Regions from separate parts of the Bacillus sp. FDAARGOS_235 genome, predicted to be linked through region 3. Evidence: a T-box and tRNA genes for the amino acid it is inferred to sense, from the RefSeq annotation. Region 3 holds a T-box; the other regions hold tRNA genes.

Region 1 (6,132 bases), 930 kb from region 3:
GGGCTAAATACACCACCGAAGCTGCGAATTGATACCAATGGTATCAGTGGTAGGGGAGCGTTCTAAGTGCAGTGAAGTCAGACCGGAAGGACTGGTGGAGCGCTTAGAAGTGAGAATGCCGGTATGAGTAGCGAAAGACGGGTGAGAATCCCGTCCACCGAATGCCTAAGGTTTCCTGAGGAAGGCTCGTCCGCTCAGGGTTAGTCAGGACCTAAGCCGAGGCCGACAGGCGTAGGCGATGGACAACAGGTTGATATTCCTGTACCACCTCTTTATCGTTTGAGCAATGGAGGGACGCAGAAGGATAGAAGAAGCGTGCGATTGGTTGTGCACGTCCAAGCAGTTAGGCTGATAAGTAGGCAAATCCGCTTATCGTGAAGGCTGAGCTGTGATGGGGAAGCTCCTTATGGAGCGAAGTCTTTGATTCCCCGCTGCCAAGAAAAGCTTCTAGCGAGATAAAAGGTGCCTGTACCGCAAACCGACACAGGTAGGCGAGGAGAGAATCCTAAGGTGTGCGAGAGAACTCTGGTTAAGGAACTCGGCAAAATGACCCCGTAACTTCGGGAGAAGGGGTGCTTTCTTAACGGAAAGCCGCAGTGAATAGGCCCAAGCGACTGTTTAGCAAAAACACAGGTCTCTGCGAAGCCGTAAGGCGAAGTATAGGGGCTGACACCTGCCCGGTGCTGGAAGGTTAAGGAGAGGGGTTAGCGTAAGCGAAGCTCTGAACTGAAGCCCCAGTAAACGGCGGCCGTAACTATAACGGTCCTAAGGTAGCGAAATTCCTTGTCGGGTAAGTTCCGACCCGCACGAAAGGTGTAACGATTTGGGCACTGTCTCAACCAGAGACTCGGTGAAATTATAGTACCTGTGAAGATGCAGGTTACCCGCGACAGGACGGAAAGACCCCGTGGAGCTTTACTGTAGCCTGATATTGAATTTTGGTACAGTTTGTACAGGATAGGCGGGAGCCATTGAAACCGGAGCGCTAGCTTCGGTGGAGGCGCTGGTGGGATACCGCCCTGACTGTATTGAAATTCTAACCTACGGGTCTTATCGACCCGGGAGACAGTGTCAGGTGGGCAGTTTGACTGGGGCGGTCGCCTCCTAAAGTGTAACGGAGGCGCCCAAAGGTTCCCTCAGAATGGTTGGAAATCATTCGTAGAGTGCAAAGGCATAAGGGAGCTTGACTGCGAGACCTACAAGTCGAGCAGGGACGAAAGTCGGGCTTAGTGATCCGGTGGTTCCGCATGGAAGGGCCATCGCTCAACGGATAAAAGCTACCCCGGGGATAACAGGCTTATCTCCCCCAAGAGTCCACATCGACGGGGAGGTTTGGCACCTCGATGTCGGCTCATCGCATCCTGGGGCTGTAGTCGGTCCCAAGGGTTGGGCTGTTCGCCCATTAAAGCGGTACGCGAGCTGGGTTCAGAACGTCGTGAGACAGTTCGGTCCCTATCCGTCGTGGGCGTAGGAAATTTGAGAGGAGCTGTCCTTAGTACGAGAGGACCGGGATGGACGCACCGCTGGTGTACCAGTTGTTCTGCCAAGGGCATAGCTGGGTAGCTATGTGCGGAAGGGATAAGTGCTGAAAGCATCTAAGCATGAAGCCCCCCTCAAGATGAGATTTCCCATAGCGTAAGCTAGTAAGATCCCTGAAAGATGATCAGGTTGATAGGTTCGAGGTGGAAGCATGGTGACATGTGGAGCTGACGAATACTAATAGATCGAGGACTTAACCATATAATATGTAGCAAATGTTATCTAGTTTTGAAGGAATATATATTTAAAATTCCTTTTGACATTCTGAAAAGAATGTGTATAATGATAAAAGTCTGGTAATGATGGCAGAGAGGTCACACCCGTTCCCATACCGAACACGGAAGTTAAGCTCTCTAGCGCCGATGGTAGTTGGGACCTTGTCCCTGTGAGAGTAGGACGTTGCCAGGCTTGTATTATTCCGCAGTAGCTCAGCGGTAGAGCTATCGGCTGTTAACCGATCGGTCGTAGGTTCGATTCCTACCTGCGGAGCCATTATGCTTCCATAGCTCAGCTGGTAGAGTACTTCCATGGTAAGGAAGAGGTCACCGGTTCAACCCCGGTTGGAAGCTTGGAAAAAGTTTTTAAATTTTTGGCCCGTTGGTCAAGTGGTTAAGACACCGCCCTTTCACGGCGGTAACACGGGTTCGAATCCCGTACGGGTCACCACTTTTGGAGGATTAGCTCAGCTGGGAGAGCACCTGCCTTACAAGCAGGGGGTCGGCGGTTCGATCCCGTCATCCTCCACCATATATGTTTAAATGTCGGAGGGGTAGCGAAGTGGCTAAACGCGGCGGACTGTAAATCCGCTCCTTCGGGTTCGGCAGTTCGAATCTGCCCCCCTCCACCATTTTCTTTAAAATAACCTGAGAGGGTTTATTTTTTTGAGAAGATAAGCATACTAGTAAATATTAATGGGCTATAGCCAAGCGGTAAGGCAACGGACTTTGACTCCGTCATGCGCTGGTTCGAATCCAGCTAGCCCAGCCATTTACGAGCCATTAGCTCAGTTGGTAGAGCATCTGACTTTTAATCAGAGGGTCGAAGGTTCGAATCCTTCATGGCTCACCATTTTCGCGGAAGTAGTTCAGTGGTAGAATACAACCTTGCCAAGGTTGGGGTCGCGGGTTCGAATCCCGTCTTCCGCTTTATTACTACGGGGCCTTAGCTCAGCTGGGAGAGCGCCTGCCTTGCACGCAGGAGGTCAGCGGTTCGATCCCGCTAGGCTCCATATAAATAGAGAAAGTGTACATCATATGATGTACGCTTTTTTTGTGTTTAAAAAGACAACTTTCATATTTGTCGTTTAAAATGAAGAAAACGTAAAAATAAAGGATGGGGGATAATTGTGAAAGTTGTCATTGCATCTGATTCATACAAAGAAAGTCTAAAGGCTATAGAAGTATGTGAAGCTATTGAAAGAGGTTTTGGAGCAATTTTTCCTAAAGCAGAGTATGTAAAAATACCAATTGGAGATGGTGGGGAAGGAACTGTTGATTCACTTGTTGATGCCACAGGAGGAAGCGTTGTATCACTTTATGTGACAGGACCGCTTAGAGAAGGCGTACAAGCTTTTTATGGCATTTCTACAGATAAAAAGACAGCGTTTATTGAAATGGCATCGGCATCTGGACTACAACACGTACCGGTTGAAAAGCGAAATCCATTCATTACAACGTCAAAAGGGACAGGAGAGCTTATATTACATGCGCTAGACCAAGGAGTTAAGCATATTATTTTGGGGCTTGGAGGAAGCGCTACAAATGATGGTGGAGCAGGTATGTTATCGGCTTTAGGAGTAAGGTTTATAGATGAAAAGGGTGAAGCAATAGATCCATCTGGAGGAACATTACATTCGATTGTCACGATTGATTTTTCACGAATGGATTCACGCCTAAAGGAGATAACGATAGAAGCGGCGTGTGATGTAAATAATCCATTAGTCGGAATGAGAGGGGCATCTTTCGTGTTTGGTGCTCAAAAGGGTGGGGATGTAGAGATGCTGAAAAGGCTAGATGAGAATTTAAAGCATTATGCGACTATTCTTAAACGATATGTATCTTTGGATGTATCTGAAATACCTGGTGCAGGAGCGGCAGGAGGTATGGGAGCAGCTGTTATTGCAGTGTTAAAGGGGAGCTTACGAAAGGGTATTGAAATTGTATTGGATCATACAAATTTTGATAAGCATATAGAAGATGCGGATTTAATTATAACTGGTGAAGGTAGAATAGATGAACAAACAGCATATGGAAAGGCTCCTGTTGGTGTCGCGGGGCGAGCGAAACGTCTTCATATTCCTGTGATTGCTATAGGAGGATCGGTATCTCCAAATTATCCAGTTGTTTACGAAAAGGGAATCGATGCAGTATTTAGTATTACGCCTTTTCCAATGGCACTAGACGAGGCATATAAGATGGCAAAAGAGAATATTGAAATGACAGCAAGAAATATTGCAGCAGTATGGAAAATTGCATCGAAAAAACACTTCTAAATGTAGAAGTGTTTTTTATTATTATCTAATAATAATGATAGCAGTTGTTTCATTAAGTTAACTTTATACATAAAATGGTCTTAAGATTTGGATTTCAACATAAATATAAGTGAATAAATTGTATATCCATACAGAAAAATGTCGAGTTGAGTCAGAGTATATAAAAGATTTAAAATATTTAGTGAAGGCATAAAAGGGGGATACTATCTATGAAAAAAGAAATCTCAGTTATTGGAGTTCCAATGGATTTAGGACAGATGCGTCGTGGAGTTGATATGGGCCCGAGCGCGATCCGTTATGCAGGGGTAATTGAAAGAATTGAAGAAATTGGATATAACGTTAAAGATATGGGAGATATATGTATAGAGAGAGAAAAAGAAGTTGATGAAAATACAAAATTAAGAAACCTTACACAAGTTGCGACTGTATGTAATGAATTGGCAAGTAAGGTGGATCATATTATAGAAGAAGGTCGTTTTCCACTTGTATTAGGTGGTGACCATAGTATCGCAATTGGTACACTAGCTGGTGTGGCAAAACATTATAAAAATTTAGGTGTTATTTGGTATGATGCACATGGAGATTTAAATACGGAGGAAACTTCACCATCTGGTAATATTCATGGAATGTCACTTGCAGCAAGTTTAGGCTATGGACATCCCACGCTTGTAGACTTATACGAGGCATATCCAAAGGTGAAAAAAGAGAACGTTGTAATTATCGGTGCACGTGCATTGGATGAAGGAGAAAAAGACTTTATTCGCAATGAAGGTATTAAAGTATTCTCAATGCATGAAATTGATCGTATGGGTATGACGGCTGTTATGGAAGAAACAATTGCTTATTTATCTCATACTGATGGTGTACATCTATCATTAGATTTAGATGGTCTTGATCCTCATGATGCACCGGGAGTTGGAACGCCTGTAATTGGTGGTCTATCGTATCGTGAAAGTCATTTAGCGATGGAAATGTTAGCGGAAGCTGATATTGTTACATCTGCTGAGTTTGTTGAAGTAAATACGATTTTAGATGAGAGAAATAGAACGGCAACAACTGCGGTTGCTTTAATGGGTTCTTTATTCGGTGAAAAACTAAAATAAATGTAAGAAAAGCAACTGAGAAGTTGCTTTTTTTATTTGAAAATAGACGTATAATAATGATTTATATTATACTGTACGATAAGATTGTTTGACATCTTACCAATTTGATCTAAAGGGGGTTGTTTGTAATTGTCGTTTGTTTCATGTATGGTATAATTAACTAGTTGTTGGAAATACATACAGATAGAGCATAAAACAATATTTCAATATATGGATAGAATTGCTCGTAAGTAGGAGGAAGGGTTAGCATGCCTTTTGAAGATACGACCATTTTGAAATATCTTAGTACGGTATTAGATATTGCCGTTGTATGGTTTATTATATATAAGCTAATTCTTATAATCCGAGGGACAAAAGCTGTTCAACTTTTAAAGGGGATTACAGTTATTATTGTCGTTCGGATGATTAGTATTTTCCTTGAATTGCATACGCTTTATTGGCTAACGGAACAAGTATTAACGTGGGGATTTTTAGCCGTTATTATTATCTTCCAGCCAGAATTGCGAAGAGCACTTGAGCAGCTAGGACGCGGAAGTTTATTTTCGCGTGTTGGAACTCAGGAGGATGATGAACCTGAAATTGTTGCAACATCGATAGCAAAAGCAACGGAATATATGGGAAAACGTAGAATTGGTGCATTAATTACGTTGTCAAAAGAGACCGGAATGGGTGATTATGTGGAAACGGGTATTCCGTTAAATGCAAATGTATCATCGGAGTTACTCATTAATATTTTCATTCCAAATACGCCTCTGCACGACGGAGCCGTAATTATGCAAGGAAGTACAATTAAAGCAGCGGCTTGTTATCTTCCATTATCAGAAAGCCCCTTTATTTCTAAAGAGTTAGGAACAAGGCATCGTGCTGCAATGGGAGTTAGTGAAGTCACTGATAGTATTACAGTAGTTGTATCTGAAGAAACAGGCCAAATTTCTTTAACGAAAAATGGTAAGTTGCATCGTGATTTGAAGACAGAACAACTGAAGGATATGTTATTAG
Region 2 (6,132 bases), 1.5 Mb from region 3:
AAACTTCGTTCTCTCTTGAATGTATCCTGAGTACGGCGGAACACGTGAAATTCCGTCGGAATCTGGGAGGACCATCTCCCAAGGCTAAATACTCCCTAGTGATCGATAGTGAACCAGTACCGTGAGGGAAAGGTGAAAAGCACCCCGGAAGGGGAGTGAAAGAGATCCTGAAACCGTGTGCCTACAAATAGTCAGAGCCCGTTAATGGGTGATGGCGTGCCTTTTGTAGAATGAACCGGCGAGTTACGATCCCGTGCAAGGTTAAGTTGAAGAGACGGAGCCGCAGCGAAAGCGAGTCTGAATAGGGCGTTTAGTACGTGGTCGTAGACCCGAAACCAGGTGATCTACCCATGTCCAGGGTGAAGTTCAGGTAACACTGAATGGAGGCCCGAACCCACGCACGTTGAAAAGTGCGGGGATGAGGTGTGGGTAGCGGAGAAATTCCAATCGAACCTGGAGATAGCTGGTTCTCCCCGAAATAGCTTTAGGGCTAGCCTTAAGTGTAAGAGTCTTGGAGGTAGAGCACTGATTGAACTAGGGGTCCTCATCGGATTACCGAATTCAGTCAAACTCCGAATGCCAATGACTTATCCTTAGGAGTCAGACTGCGAGTGATAAGATCCGTAGTCAAGAGGGAAACAGCCCAGATCGCCAGCTAAGGTCCCAAAGTGTGTATTAAGTGGAAAAGGATGTGGAGTTGCTTAGACAACTAGGATGTTGGCTTAGAAGCAGCCACCATTTAAAGAGTGCGTAATAGCTCACTAGTCGAGTGACTCTGCGCCGAAAATGTACCGGGGCTAAATACACCACCGAAGCTGCGAATTGATACCAATGGTATCAGTGGTAGGGGAGCGTTCTAAGTGCAGTGAAGTCAGACCGGAAGGACTGGTGGAGCGCTTAGAAGTGAGAATGCCGGTATGAGTAGCGAAAGACGGGTGAGAATCCCGTCCACCGAATGCCTAAGGTTTCCTGAGGAAGGCTCGTCCGCTCAGGGTTAGTCAGGACCTAAGCCGAGGCCGACAGGCGTAGGCGATGGACAACAGGTTGATATTCCTGTACCACCTCTTTATCGTTTGAGCAATGGAGGGACGCAGAAGGATAGAAGAAGCGTGCGATTGGTTGTGCACGTCCAAGCAGTTAGGCTGATAAGTAGGCAAATCCGCTTATCGTGAAGGCTGAGCTGTGATGGGGAAGCTCCTTATGGAGCGAAGTCTTTGATTCCCCGCTGCCAAGAAAAGCTTCTAGCGAGATAAAAGGTGCCTGTACCGCAAACCGACACAGGTAGGCGAGGAGAGAATCCTAAGGTGTGCGAGAGAACTCTGGTTAAGGAACTCGGCAAAATGACCCCGTAACTTCGGGAGAAGGGGTGCTTTCTTAACGGAAAGCCGCAGTGAATAGGCCCAAGCGACTGTTTAGCAAAAACACAGGTCTCTGCGAAGCCGTAAGGCGAAGTATAGGGGCTGACACCTGCCCGGTGCTGGAAGGTTAAGGAGAGGGGTTAGCGTAAGCGAAGCTCTGAACTGAAGCCCCAGTAAACGGCGGCCGTAACTATAACGGTCCTAAGGTAGCGAAATTCCTTGTCGGGTAAGTTCCGACCCGCACGAAAGGTGTAACGATTTGGGCACTGTCTCAACCAGAGACTCGGTGAAATTATAGTACCTGTGAAGATGCAGGTTACCCGCGACAGGACGGAAAGACCCCGTGGAGCTTTACTGTAGCCTGATATTGAATTTTGGTACAGTTTGTACAGGATAGGCGGGAGCCATTGAAACCGGAGCGCTAGCTTCGGTGGAGGCGCTGGTGGGATACCGCCCTGACTGTATTGAAATTCTAACCTACGGGTCTTATCGACCCGGGAGACAGTGTCAGGTGGGCAGTTTGACTGGGGCGGTCGCCTCCTAAAGTGTAACGGAGGCGCCCAAAGGTTCCCTCAGAATGGTTGGAAATCATTCGTAGAGTGCAAAGGCATAAGGGAGCTTGACTGCGAGACCTACAAGTCGAGCAGGGACGAAAGTCGGGCTTAGTGATCCGGTGGTTCCGCATGGAAGGGCCATCGCTCAACGGATAAAAGCTACCCCGGGGATAACAGGCTTATCTCCCCCAAGAGTCCACATCGACGGGGAGGTTTGGCACCTCGATGTCGGCTCATCGCATCCTGGGGCTGTAGTCGGTCCCAAGGGTTGGGCTGTTCGCCCATTAAAGCGGTACGCGAGCTGGGTTCAGAACGTCGTGAGACAGTTCGGTCCCTATCCGTCGTGGGCGTAGGAAATTTGAGAGGAGCTGTCCTTAGTACGAGAGGACCGGGATGGACGCACCGCTGGTGTACCAGTTGTTCTGCCAAGGGCATAGCTGGGTAGCTATGTGCGGAAGGGATAAGTGCTGAAAGCATCTAAGCATGAAGCCCCCCTCAAGATGAGATTTCCCATAGCGTAAGCTAGTAAGATCCCTGAAAGATGATCAGGTTGATAGGTTCGAGGTGGAAGCATGGTGACATGTGGAGCTGACGAATACTAATAGATCGAGGACTTAACCATATAATATGAAGCAATGTTATCTAGTTTTGAAAGAATATAAAAAACTTATTGACTTTAAAAGTTGAATAAGTTAAAATGATTCTTGTCTTAAATGAATATAGTCTGGTAATGATGGCAGAGAGGTCACACCCGTTCCCATACCGAACACGGAAGTTAAGCTCTCTAGCGCCGATGGTAGTTGGGACCTTGTCCCTGTGAGAGTAGGACGTTGCCAGGCAAATGGAGGATTAGCTCAGCTGGGAGAGCACCTGCCTTACAAGCAGGGGGTCGGCGGTTCGATCCCGTCATCCTCCACCATTTATGTCGGAGGGGTAGCGAAGTGGCTAAACGCGGCGGACTGTAAATCCGCTCCTTCGGGTTCGGCAGTTCGAATCTGCCCCCCTCCACCATTTCTTAATTATTGGGCTATAGCCAAGCGGTAAGGCAACGGACTTTGACTCCGTCATGCGCTGGTTCGAATCCAGCTAGCCCAGCCATTAAGAGCCATTAGCTCAGTTGGTAGAGCATCTGACTTTTAATCAGAGGGTCGAAGGTTCGAATCCTTCATGGCTCACCATTTTCAATAAAATATGCGGGTGTGGCGGAATTGGCAGACGCACTAGACTTAGGATCTAGCGCCTTTGGCGTGGGGGTTCGACTCCCTTCACCCGCACTTTTAATAAAATATCTCATAACATGTCTTGCGGAAGTAGTTCAGTGGTAGAATACAACCTTGCCAAGGTTGGGGTCGCGGGTTCGAATCCCGTCTTCCGCTCCAATTTTCAATATGACATGCCGGGGTGGCGGAACAGGCAGACGCACAGGACTTAAAATCCTGCGGTGGGTGACCACCGTGCGGGTTCGACCCCCGCCCTCGGCACCATATGCGCCCGTAGCTCAATTGGATAGAGCGTTTGACTACGGATCAAGAGGTTAGGGGTTCGACTCCTCTCGGGCGCGCTTTTATTAACGGGAAGTGGCTCAGCTTGGTAGAGCACCTGGTTTGGGACCAGGGGGTCGCAGGTTCAAATCCTGTCTTCCCGATTTTCCCAAAAACATGGGGCCTTAGCTCAGCTGGGAGAGCGCCTGCCTTGCACGCAGGAGGTCAGCGGTTCGATCCCGCTAGGCTCCACTTTATTTATTATATGTCTCGGAGGTATACCCAAGTTCGGCTGAAGGGATCGGTCTTGAAAACCGACAGGCGGTGAGAATCGCGCGGGGGTTCGAATCCCTCTACCTCCTCCATTTTCTTTTGAAATGGTTTAGCTACATATAATAATAAAATATTTTTTTTCCTTCATGGAGGTATACCCAAGTTCGGCTGAAGGGATCGGTCTTGAAAACCGACAGGCGGCGAGAGTCGCGCGGGGGTTCGAATCCCTCTACCTCCTCCATTTTTAAAATATTATATTGTCGCGGGGTGGAGCAGTACGGTAGCTCGTCGGGCTCATAACCCGAAGGTCGCAGGTTCAAATCCTGTCCCCGCAACCAAATGGTCCCGTGGTGTAGTGGTTAACATGCCTGCCTGTCACGCAGGAGATCGCCGGTTCGACCCCGGTCGGGACCGCCATTTATGTTGGCTCGGTAGCTCAGTCGGTAGAGCAGAGGACTGAAAATCCTCGTGTCGGCGGTTCGATTCCGTCCCGAGCCACCATTTTTTTTATGCCGGCTTAGCTCAATTGGTAGAGCAACTGACTTGTAATCAGTAGGTTGGGGGTTCAAGTCCTCTAGCCGGCATCATTTAGGGGCATAGTTTAAAGGTAGAACTGAGGTCTCCAAAACCTCCAGTGTGGGTTCGATTCCTACTGCCCCTGTAAAGTATATGGGCCTATAGCTCAGCTGGTTAGAGCGCACGCCTGATAAGCGTGAGGTCGATGGTTCGAGTCCATTTAGGCCCACCATATATTTATTCCGCAGTAGCTCAGTGGTAGAGCTATCGGCTGTTAACCGATCGGTCGTAGGTTCGAGTCCTACCTGCGGAGCCATGGCCCGTTGGTCAAGTGGTTAAGACACCGCCCTTTCACGGCGGTAACACGGGTTCGAATCCCGTACGGGTCATAAAGAAAGAGTCAGCAATATGCTGGCTCTTTTTTATTGTGTATAATCCTCTTTTTTATCATCTTATTTTCCTCAAATAAATAAAGGGATTTAGGAAAAACTATGGTATGTATTAAAAGGAGGAGATAAAAAATGACGCAAGTTAGAGACTTTATGAGTACTCATATTGTACATTGTACACCGTTAGATAATGTATATGAGGCTGCTGTAAAAATGAAGGAAGAATCAGTTGGATTGATTCCTGTTCTTGAAAATGAACAAGTCGTTGGGCTTGTTACTGATCGAGATTTAGTTGTTCGAGGGATTGCTGAAAAACATCCTGGGTCTAATAAAATTACAAATGTAATGACGACAAACATTGTTTCGGTTTCTCCAGATGATTCTATTGAAAAAGCTACAGAATTAATGGCACAGTATCAAATTAGACGATTGCCAGTAGTTGAGGGCGGTCAACTTGTCGGGATGCTAGCATTAGGTGATTTAGCTATAAGAGAAGCGGCAGATGATCAAGCTGGGTTCGCTTTAAGTGAAATCTCGGAACGTACGGAATAAAGTTAAACTTTAATTAGTGAAAGTGTTATTGTCCGCAAATAGTGGGATAAATGATGGATAAAAATCAGATACATTATTCTAGTATATGTGGATTAAACTAATATATTAGCGTGATGTATCTGAGACATTATATAATAAGTACATAGTTAAGGTTTTCGACAGTTTATTTAAATTTTTCATTCCTAATTTTAAATAAGAGAAAAAGTGATATACTGATAGATATAAGTATTATGATAGGTTTTGAATATAACAATATTTATTTTTAGTGTTGTAATAATGAATTAATATTTCCTACGTAGATAAAGTGAAACTTTAATTATTGGGGGTTTTGTCCATCCGCCAATGATTATTCGTTGAACCAATCGGGCTTTTATCGGCAGTTTTATTTCCCACCTAACTTCCTCGCATTCACTGGATTTTGAGGTGGGCGTCTTACTGCCCGGCAAATAGCGGGATAAAAAGGGAAGGGGAATTATATGAGGGCTGTACAGGGCGATCCAAATTGGAATTTGGTTACAGATACATATATAGAACCAAATAATTTTGCTGAATTATTATCTTTACTTGTACCTTGTCACCCAAAAGGTGAAGGAAAAGAGCGAACTATATTAGCATGGAAAGAAAAAGAATTTTATAAAGAAGAAAATTTAGCAGCAGTTATCGTTTATGGAATGAATAGAGTAAAGAATTTACCACAGTTTCATAAAGATGAAATTCCAACCTTAGTACGTATTCTTCGTTTATGTCAAGAGATTGGTTGGTATGAAGAGGCAAATACTTTTATGGTAACACAAGGGCTAGCTGAATTTGTCCAAACTTCATTGGAATATGAAACATGGGATCTTTTGACACAAGCAGTTGCTTTAAACTATTTAGTTATTAAATATCGTGTCGGGGAATTAACAGATGGGGATGTAGAAATTTGGGATAGAGTTAAATTTAATGAGAAATGTATAACAAATTGTAAACATCTATTATCTCAAAAAGAAATATTAGAGTTTACATTCTT
Region 3 (6,132 bases):
GGCGAAAACTTCATGATCCTTCTTGAAGCTCGTCTTGACAACTTAGTTTACCGTATGGGCTTAGCTCGCACTCGTCGTGCAGCTCGCCAATTAGTAAACCACGGTCACATCATGGTTGATGGCGCTCGCGTAGATATCCCATCTTACCGCGTTAAACCTGGTCAAACTATCAGCGTTCGCGAAAAATCTAACAGCCTTGTTGTTGTTAAAGAAGCGATCGAAGTTAACAACTTCGTACCAGAATACTTAACTTTCGATGCTGATAAATTAGAAGCTACTTACACTCGTCACGCTGAGCGTTCTGAGTTAGCAGCTGAAATCAACGAAGCATTAATCGTAGAGTTCTACTCTCGTTAATGACAAAAAGCCAATCCTGTGGATTGGCTTTTTTCAATTCTCACCATAATTTTTTATATCCCACGTAACATAAAAATCCCAATACTCTATACCCCCACCTAAAACAAATATGTTTTATCTAATCTAATTCAAATAAAAAAATAACCTTCCTATTTCCATACATAACTTATGTTATATTATGAATTTTTAAATAATAGTATTAATATTAAGGATTTTTAAACTTTATAACGAGGAGACGTTGATATGGAATTCAGAAATGACATAAACAAAATAGCTAACCAAATTTTAGAACGAAAAGAGTACATAACTAATGAAGAAATGACCAAGCAATCCTTAATTATTCCTTTTCTTCAAAAGCTAGGTTATGACGTTTTTAGCCCTTTAGAAGTTAGACCTGAGTATATTGCAGACTTTGGAACTAAAAAGGGGAAAAAGTCGATTATGCGGTTTTCAAAAATGGAGTTCCAATTATTTTAATTGAGGCAAAACCTGTAACAGAAAACCTCCTTAAACACGATGCGCAACTATCTAGGTATCTCAATGCCTTACCTGATGTCAAAGTAGGGGTACTAACTAATGGTATAGAATACAAATTTTATACTGATTTAACAAATGACAATGTAATGGATGAAAAACCTTTCTTCACATTCAGTATGGATAATTTAAGTAATTTAGATATTGAAACGATTGAAACTTTTACAAAAGAGAATTTTGAAGCTGAAGAGATCGTAAAATATGCCGAAGAACTTATTTATATGACCAATTTAAACTCCACAATTAAAGAGTTATTTAAAAATCCTTCAGATGACTTCCTTCGTTTTCTAATTAAAGACTTTAGCTCAACTAGAATTACAAATAACGTTTTAGAGCGGTTCCGACCAATTGTTAAAAAAGCAATTAATCGAACACTATTAGAAATAATCAGTGATGGTTTAACACCAAAAGAAACAAAAACATCGGAGAAAATAGAAACAAGCCTAGTTGCAGCCGCTTCTGCCGAAATAATGGAAGACATTAGCAAAGAAGACAAAACAGATAGAGTTTTCACTACCGAAGATGAACTGACTGCCTTTAACATTGTTAAAGAAATATTAACTGAAAATCAAAGAGACATCAGTGACCTTAAATATAAAGATACTATTAGTTATTTTTGCATCATGAATCGTGTAATCACAAAATGGTTTATACGTCTTTTCCTTGATGGAGATGCAAAATCCTTAGTTGTAAGACTAGATTTAGAAGCTACTAAACAGCTCTGCCCTAATTTCGTTGTTGAGCAAGCCCCAAAATCACAGGGAGTAAGTAGAATTTTCATTGATAATGTTAATGATTTAAAAGATTTGGAACCACTTATTATTTCATGCTATGATCAAATTTTATCTAATGTTTAAAAAGAGGGATTTCTCCTCTTTTTCCAACGTAATGACAAAAAGCCAATCCTCTAGATTGGCTTTTTGTCATTTATATATAAAATAAAGTTATTTATTTTCCTCTTTTTGAACATATACATAAGCATCTTTTTGCTCTTTATGTATATCAACCTTCGAATTCTCTGCAAGCTGACCCGCATTTAGCAAAGAAAAAATAATGAGCGCTTCTAGTGACATTTTGTTTTACCACTCCTTTCTATTTGTTATACGTTTATCATACCGCTTACATGTGATTTCCGTATGAACTCGAAAAGGAGATTACAACAAAAAGGTTACAGGCATACGAATGCACGCTATAATAACCATAAAATAGGAGGTTGATTTCTTTTGACGATAAACCAAATGGTTCAATTGGGCAGTGCATGTATGCTTTTTATTACTTCAACACTTATGAGTTGGTATCAGGGGAGTAATTTAATAGATTATCCTGATGAATGGAAATATAGCGCTAAGTTTACGAATTACTTTAAAGGCACCGTTTCAAATTACCAAGATATTTATCAAATCGATTTCTTTATATATGCAGCAAAATTTTATCCAACAGCATTTATTGTTATGCTCATTAGCTTACTTTATATGCTCGTATTAATTCTTCATATTCTATTTACAAGAACTCGTAAGGTAATCTAAATTCATACATAAAAACCCCGAATCATAAACCTTTCAGCCTACAATCCGGGGTACTATTTGTTTATATTTGTTTATATTTGTTTATATTTGTTTATATTTGTTTCTAATTAGTAACGAATTAAGAAATATTTCTTCTTACCGCGGCGAATGATTGTGAATTTACCTTCGATGCGGTCGTTTTCTGTTACAACGTAGTCTAATGCTTGCGTACGCTCACCGTTTACGTAGATTGCACCGTTCGTTACATCTTCACGTGCTTGACGTTTTGATGGAGAGATTTTGCTTTCTACAAGTAAGTCGATTAATACTGTATCTTCTGCAGTACGTTCTACAGATGGTACGTCTTTGAATCCTTGTTCGATTTCGCTTGCAGTCAGTTCTGCTACAGAACCGCTGAATAGTGCAGCTGAAATTTTAATTGCTTGCTCTAATGCTTCTTCACCGTGAACAAGTTTTGTCATTTCAGAACCTAACGCTTTTTGTGCTGCACGTTTTTCTGGCGCTTCAGCTACTTGCTTCTCAAGATCAAGAATTTCTTCATGAGATAAGAATGTGAAGTATTTTAAGTATTTAACAACGTCGCGATCATCTGTGTTAATCCAGAATTGGTAGAACTCGTAAGGAGTTGTTTTTTCTGGATCTAACCAAATTGCGCCGCCTTCTGTTTTACCAAACTTCGTACCGTCAGATTTTGTAACTAGTGGAATTGTTAAACCGAACGCTTTCGCATCTTCTTCTGATTTACGTATTAATTCAAGACCAGCTGTAATGTTACCCCATTGGTCACTACCACCGATTTGTAAGCGGCAATTATGGTTTTGGTATAAGTTTAAGAAGTCGTATGATTGTAAAATCATGTAACTAAACTCAGTGAATGAAATACCAGTATCTAAACGAGATGCTACTGTATCTTTTGCTAACATATAGTTTAAACCGAAGTTTTTACCGATATCGCGTAAGAATGAAATTACATCTAAGTTACCAAGCCAATCATAGTTATTAGCCATTGTTGCTGGGTTTTCCACGTTTTCGAACTCTAAGAAGTTTGAAAGTTGGTTTTTAATGCTTTCTGTGTAGTAAGCAACTGTATCTTTCGTATTTAATGTACGCTCTGCTTTTTTACCACTTGGGTCACCGATCATACCAGTACCACCGCCAACAAGTGCGATTGGTTGGTGACCAGCTAATTGGAAACGACGTAACATTAATACTGGTAACATATGACCGATGTGTAAGCTATCCGCTGTCGGGTCGAAACCACAGTATAATTTAACACTTTCTTTTTCTAATAATTGCTCAAGGCCCTCAGCATCTGTTTGCTGATTAATTAGACCGCGAAATTCAAGATCTTGTAAAATACCCATATCCTACATACTCTCCTTTAAGTTCATTACTGGCGTGAAGGTTGAAAACATAAAAAAATCGCCCCTTCAAATAAGGGACGATTTTGATTATCGCGTTACCACCCTAGTTGCAGGCAAAAAAAGCCTACCACCTTATTTACATAACGGCTTAGCACCGTCTTTTCCCTTTTGAATACAATTCAATCGAAAAAAGATGCTCTAGGGGCGTAATTCGCGATCATCTATGTGCTGATTTCCACCGACCATCAGCTCTCTAAAACAGGGAAATGATCACTACTTCTCCCTTTCCACGCTCAATTATTCATATACTTTTCTTTATACCATCATTTATATAGGCGTGTCAAATAAGGGCAGGATTTCTCTTCTTGTCAATCCTTTACAACGCCATAAAGAGTATCGTAATAAGAGAAAGAATTGGAACCCCAACTAATAACGATACATGAAACACAACCGATAAATCATTCCCAATGGTCGCCTCCACAGGATCTTTCGCCGGGGAACCAAGAAACCCGATTAATCGATCGAATCGACTTACCGTTTTTGGAAAGTCTGGTATTTCTACATGATCACTATCTAAATATTGCTTTAACTTATATTCACTCTTAAAGGGATTTTCGCTCAATTTCGTCCACCTCCAGCAATTGTTTCAATTTCTTTATCCCGTTATGAAGTCTCGATTTCACCGTTCCAATCGGGATGTTTAATATCTCTGCAATTTCTTTTTGCTGCATGTCATGATAATAAGAAAGGATTAGGACCGCTCTTTGCTCTTCTGGAACTTTCAAAATTGCTTCTCTTACTGTGAGCCGATCTTCGTGAGAAAATTCTTTTTCCGGAATCGGCACTAAAAATGGCAAAAGCGTACGCCACTTTTTTCTCCTATTTAATTTATTAATCATAAGACGATAACCAATTTGAAATAAATACGTTTTTATTTTACCTTTTTCAAGTTCATACATATGTTTCTTACGCTCTAGCGTCAAAAACGTATCTTGCACAAGATCGATACTTAATTGTTCATCTCGGTTAAATCGATATAAAAATGTGTATAGCGCTGGTTTGATTAAAACATATAGTCTTTCTCCCGCTTGTTTATCTCCACTTTGATACGCAAGCATGAGCTCCTCCTCAATCCCAATTTGCGCCATGATTTTTGATCTCCTTTATTCCTTTTAACGTTAATGAAATACGGGAAATTAAATATGCAATCGCAATAAAAATCCACAATTGTGATTGATTTGTAAAAAATTGAACATATGGGTTTTGAATCGTAAATCCCATTGCAACTAAAATATTTAACGCTTGCACACATATGCATGCATACAACGCAAGGCAGACAGAAATAGTATCAAATACATTCCAGCGAAAATACACTTTTGTTTTTATAAAATCAATTTTATATCCATTTTTCCGTACTATATGTTTTCTATCAAATGGAATAATGATTGAAAACAGAACACCCATTATAACTCCAGCTGTAATCATTGATACTCTATATCCAATTGGTATCGGTAAGAAAAGACCACAAGAAAATACAACTATAATTCCAATTAAAGCAAAAGCAAGAAGTAATTTATTAGACATATAAAAGCCTCCCTCATCTATTCTTTCATAAATGTATACAGACGAGGAAGGCACTTCGTTCAAATATTATTTTAGTTTTTTTATAATCTTTGCAGGATTCCCGCCAACTACTACATTATTAGGCACATCTTTCGTTACGACAGCACCAGATGCAATCACCGCATTGTCTCCAATTGTTACACCTGGATTAATAATTGCTCTTCCGCCAATCCATACGTTATCGCCAATTGTAACTGGTTTTCCGTATTCTGATCCGCTTATACGCTCAATTGGATCGAGTGGGTGCGTTGCTGTATAAATGTGAACACCTGGAGCTAACATACAGTTCACTCCGATTGTTACTGGGCATACGTCTAAAATCGTACAGTCAAAGTTCGCGTAAAAATTTTCGCCGATATGAATGTTATAGCCGTAATCACATCTAAAAGAAGATTCAAGATGAATATTATCTCCTGTCGTTCCGAATAATTCTTTTACGATTTCGCTACGCTCTTTCAATTGCTCTTCTGGCGTATCATTTAATTTTCTCGTTAATATACGTGCTTGCTCTCTTTCTTGTACTAAAACTGGATCAGCCGGTATGTACATTTCTCCTAGTATCATCTTTTCTTTTTCTGTTTTCATCATACTATCCCCTTCAACTTATATATATAAGTTCATGATATCATAAAAAAGAAAGGCCTGAACATTTTTCGTTCAGACCTTTCTCTCTTAATCTTCCATCGTTGATAAGTCACCTGTTGGTAAGTTTAACTCCCACGCTTTTA

What was found. The T-box of region 3 lies ahead of tyrS (tyrosine--tRNA ligase). A T-box ahead of a tRNA ligase gene usually reads a tRNA of that ligase, here a tRNA-Tyr.
Region 1: it encodes a tRNA-Tyr, which carries the amino acid that the T-box ahead of tyrS (tyrosine--tRNA ligase) is inferred to sense. The anticodon was not compared.
Region 2: it encodes a tRNA-Tyr, which carries the amino acid that the T-box ahead of tyrS (tyrosine--tRNA ligase) is inferred to sense. The anticodon was not compared.

What each region holds. Positions count from the first base shown of each region.
Region 1 covers NZ_CP020437.2:2,767,412-2,773,543, reverse strand. Annotated here, with positions in the region: rRNA gene A6J74_RS16115 (23S ribosomal RNA) at 1-1,740, shown strand, start outside; rRNA gene rrf (5S ribosomal RNA) at 1,832-1,947, shown strand; tRNA gene A6J74_RS16105 (tRNA-Asn) at 1,957-2,031, shown strand; tRNA gene A6J74_RS16100 (tRNA-Thr) at 2,036-2,108, shown strand; tRNA gene A6J74_RS16095 (tRNA-Glu) at 2,131-2,205, shown strand; tRNA gene A6J74_RS16090 (tRNA-Val) at 2,211-2,286, shown strand; tRNA gene A6J74_RS16085 (tRNA-Tyr) at 2,303-2,386, shown strand; tRNA gene A6J74_RS16080 (tRNA-Gln) at 2,452-2,526, shown strand; tRNA gene A6J74_RS16075 (tRNA-Lys) at 2,532-2,607, shown strand; tRNA gene A6J74_RS16070 (tRNA-Gly) at 2,613-2,684, shown strand; tRNA gene A6J74_RS16065 (tRNA-Ala) at 2,695-2,767, shown strand; gene A6J74_RS16060 (glycerate kinase) at 2,885-4,030, shown strand; gene rocF (arginase) at 4,240-5,133, shown strand; gene cdaA (diadenylate cyclase CdaA) at 5,382-6,132, shown strand, end outside.
Region 2 covers NZ_CP020437.2:2,176,367-2,182,498, reverse strand. Annotated here, with positions in the region: rRNA gene A6J74_RS13240 (23S ribosomal RNA) at 1-2,534, shown strand, start outside; rRNA gene rrf (5S ribosomal RNA) at 2,636-2,751, shown strand; tRNA gene A6J74_RS13230 (tRNA-Val) at 2,756-2,831, shown strand; tRNA gene A6J74_RS13225 (tRNA-Tyr) at 2,840-2,923, shown strand; tRNA gene A6J74_RS13220 (tRNA-Gln) at 2,936-3,010, shown strand; tRNA gene A6J74_RS13215 (tRNA-Lys) at 3,015-3,090, shown strand; tRNA gene A6J74_RS13210 (tRNA-Leu) at 3,106-3,186, shown strand; tRNA gene A6J74_RS13205 (tRNA-Gly) at 3,217-3,291, shown strand; tRNA gene A6J74_RS13200 (tRNA-Leu) at 3,308-3,396, shown strand; tRNA gene A6J74_RS13195 (tRNA-Arg) at 3,400-3,473, shown strand; tRNA gene A6J74_RS13190 (tRNA-Pro) at 3,484-3,557, shown strand; tRNA gene A6J74_RS13185 (tRNA-Ala) at 3,573-3,645, shown strand; tRNA gene A6J74_RS13180 (tRNA-Ser) at 3,666-3,758, shown strand; tRNA gene A6J74_RS13175 (tRNA-Ser) at 3,815-3,907, shown strand; tRNA gene A6J74_RS13170 (tRNA-Met) at 3,928-4,004, shown strand; tRNA gene A6J74_RS13165 (tRNA-Asp) at 4,008-4,083, shown strand; tRNA gene A6J74_RS13160 (tRNA-Phe) at 4,092-4,167, shown strand; tRNA gene A6J74_RS13155 (tRNA-Thr) at 4,178-4,250, shown strand; tRNA gene A6J74_RS13150 (tRNA-Trp) at 4,257-4,327, shown strand; tRNA gene A6J74_RS13145 (tRNA-Ile) at 4,338-4,414, shown strand; tRNA gene A6J74_RS13140 (tRNA-Asn) at 4,424-4,498, shown strand; tRNA gene A6J74_RS13135 (tRNA-Glu) at 4,500-4,571, shown strand; gene A6J74_RS13130 (CBS domain-containing protein) at 4,704-5,123, shown strand; gene A6J74_RS13125 (DUF3965 domain-containing protein) at 5,600-6,132, shown strand, end outside.
Region 3 covers NZ_CP020437.2:3,693,114-3,699,245, reverse strand. Annotated here, with positions in the region: gene rpsD (30S ribosomal protein S4) at 1-357, shown strand, start outside; partial or broken gene A6J74_RS21215 (type I restriction endonuclease) at 601-1,748, shown strand; gene A6J74_RS21210 (hypothetical protein) at 1,836-1,964, opposite strand; gene A6J74_RS21205 (YjdJ family protein) at 2,115-2,417, shown strand; gene tyrS (tyrosine--tRNA ligase) at 2,525-3,781, opposite strand; T-box leader at 3,852-4,080, opposite strand; gene A6J74_RS21195 (hypothetical protein) at 4,158-4,403, opposite strand; gene A6J74_RS21190 (RNA polymerase sigma factor) at 4,384-4,929, opposite strand; gene A6J74_RS21185 (hypothetical protein) at 4,910-5,365, opposite strand; gene A6J74_RS21180 (maltose acetyltransferase domain-containing protein) at 5,432-5,992, opposite strand; gene acsA (acetate--CoA ligase) at 6,077-6,132, opposite strand, start outside.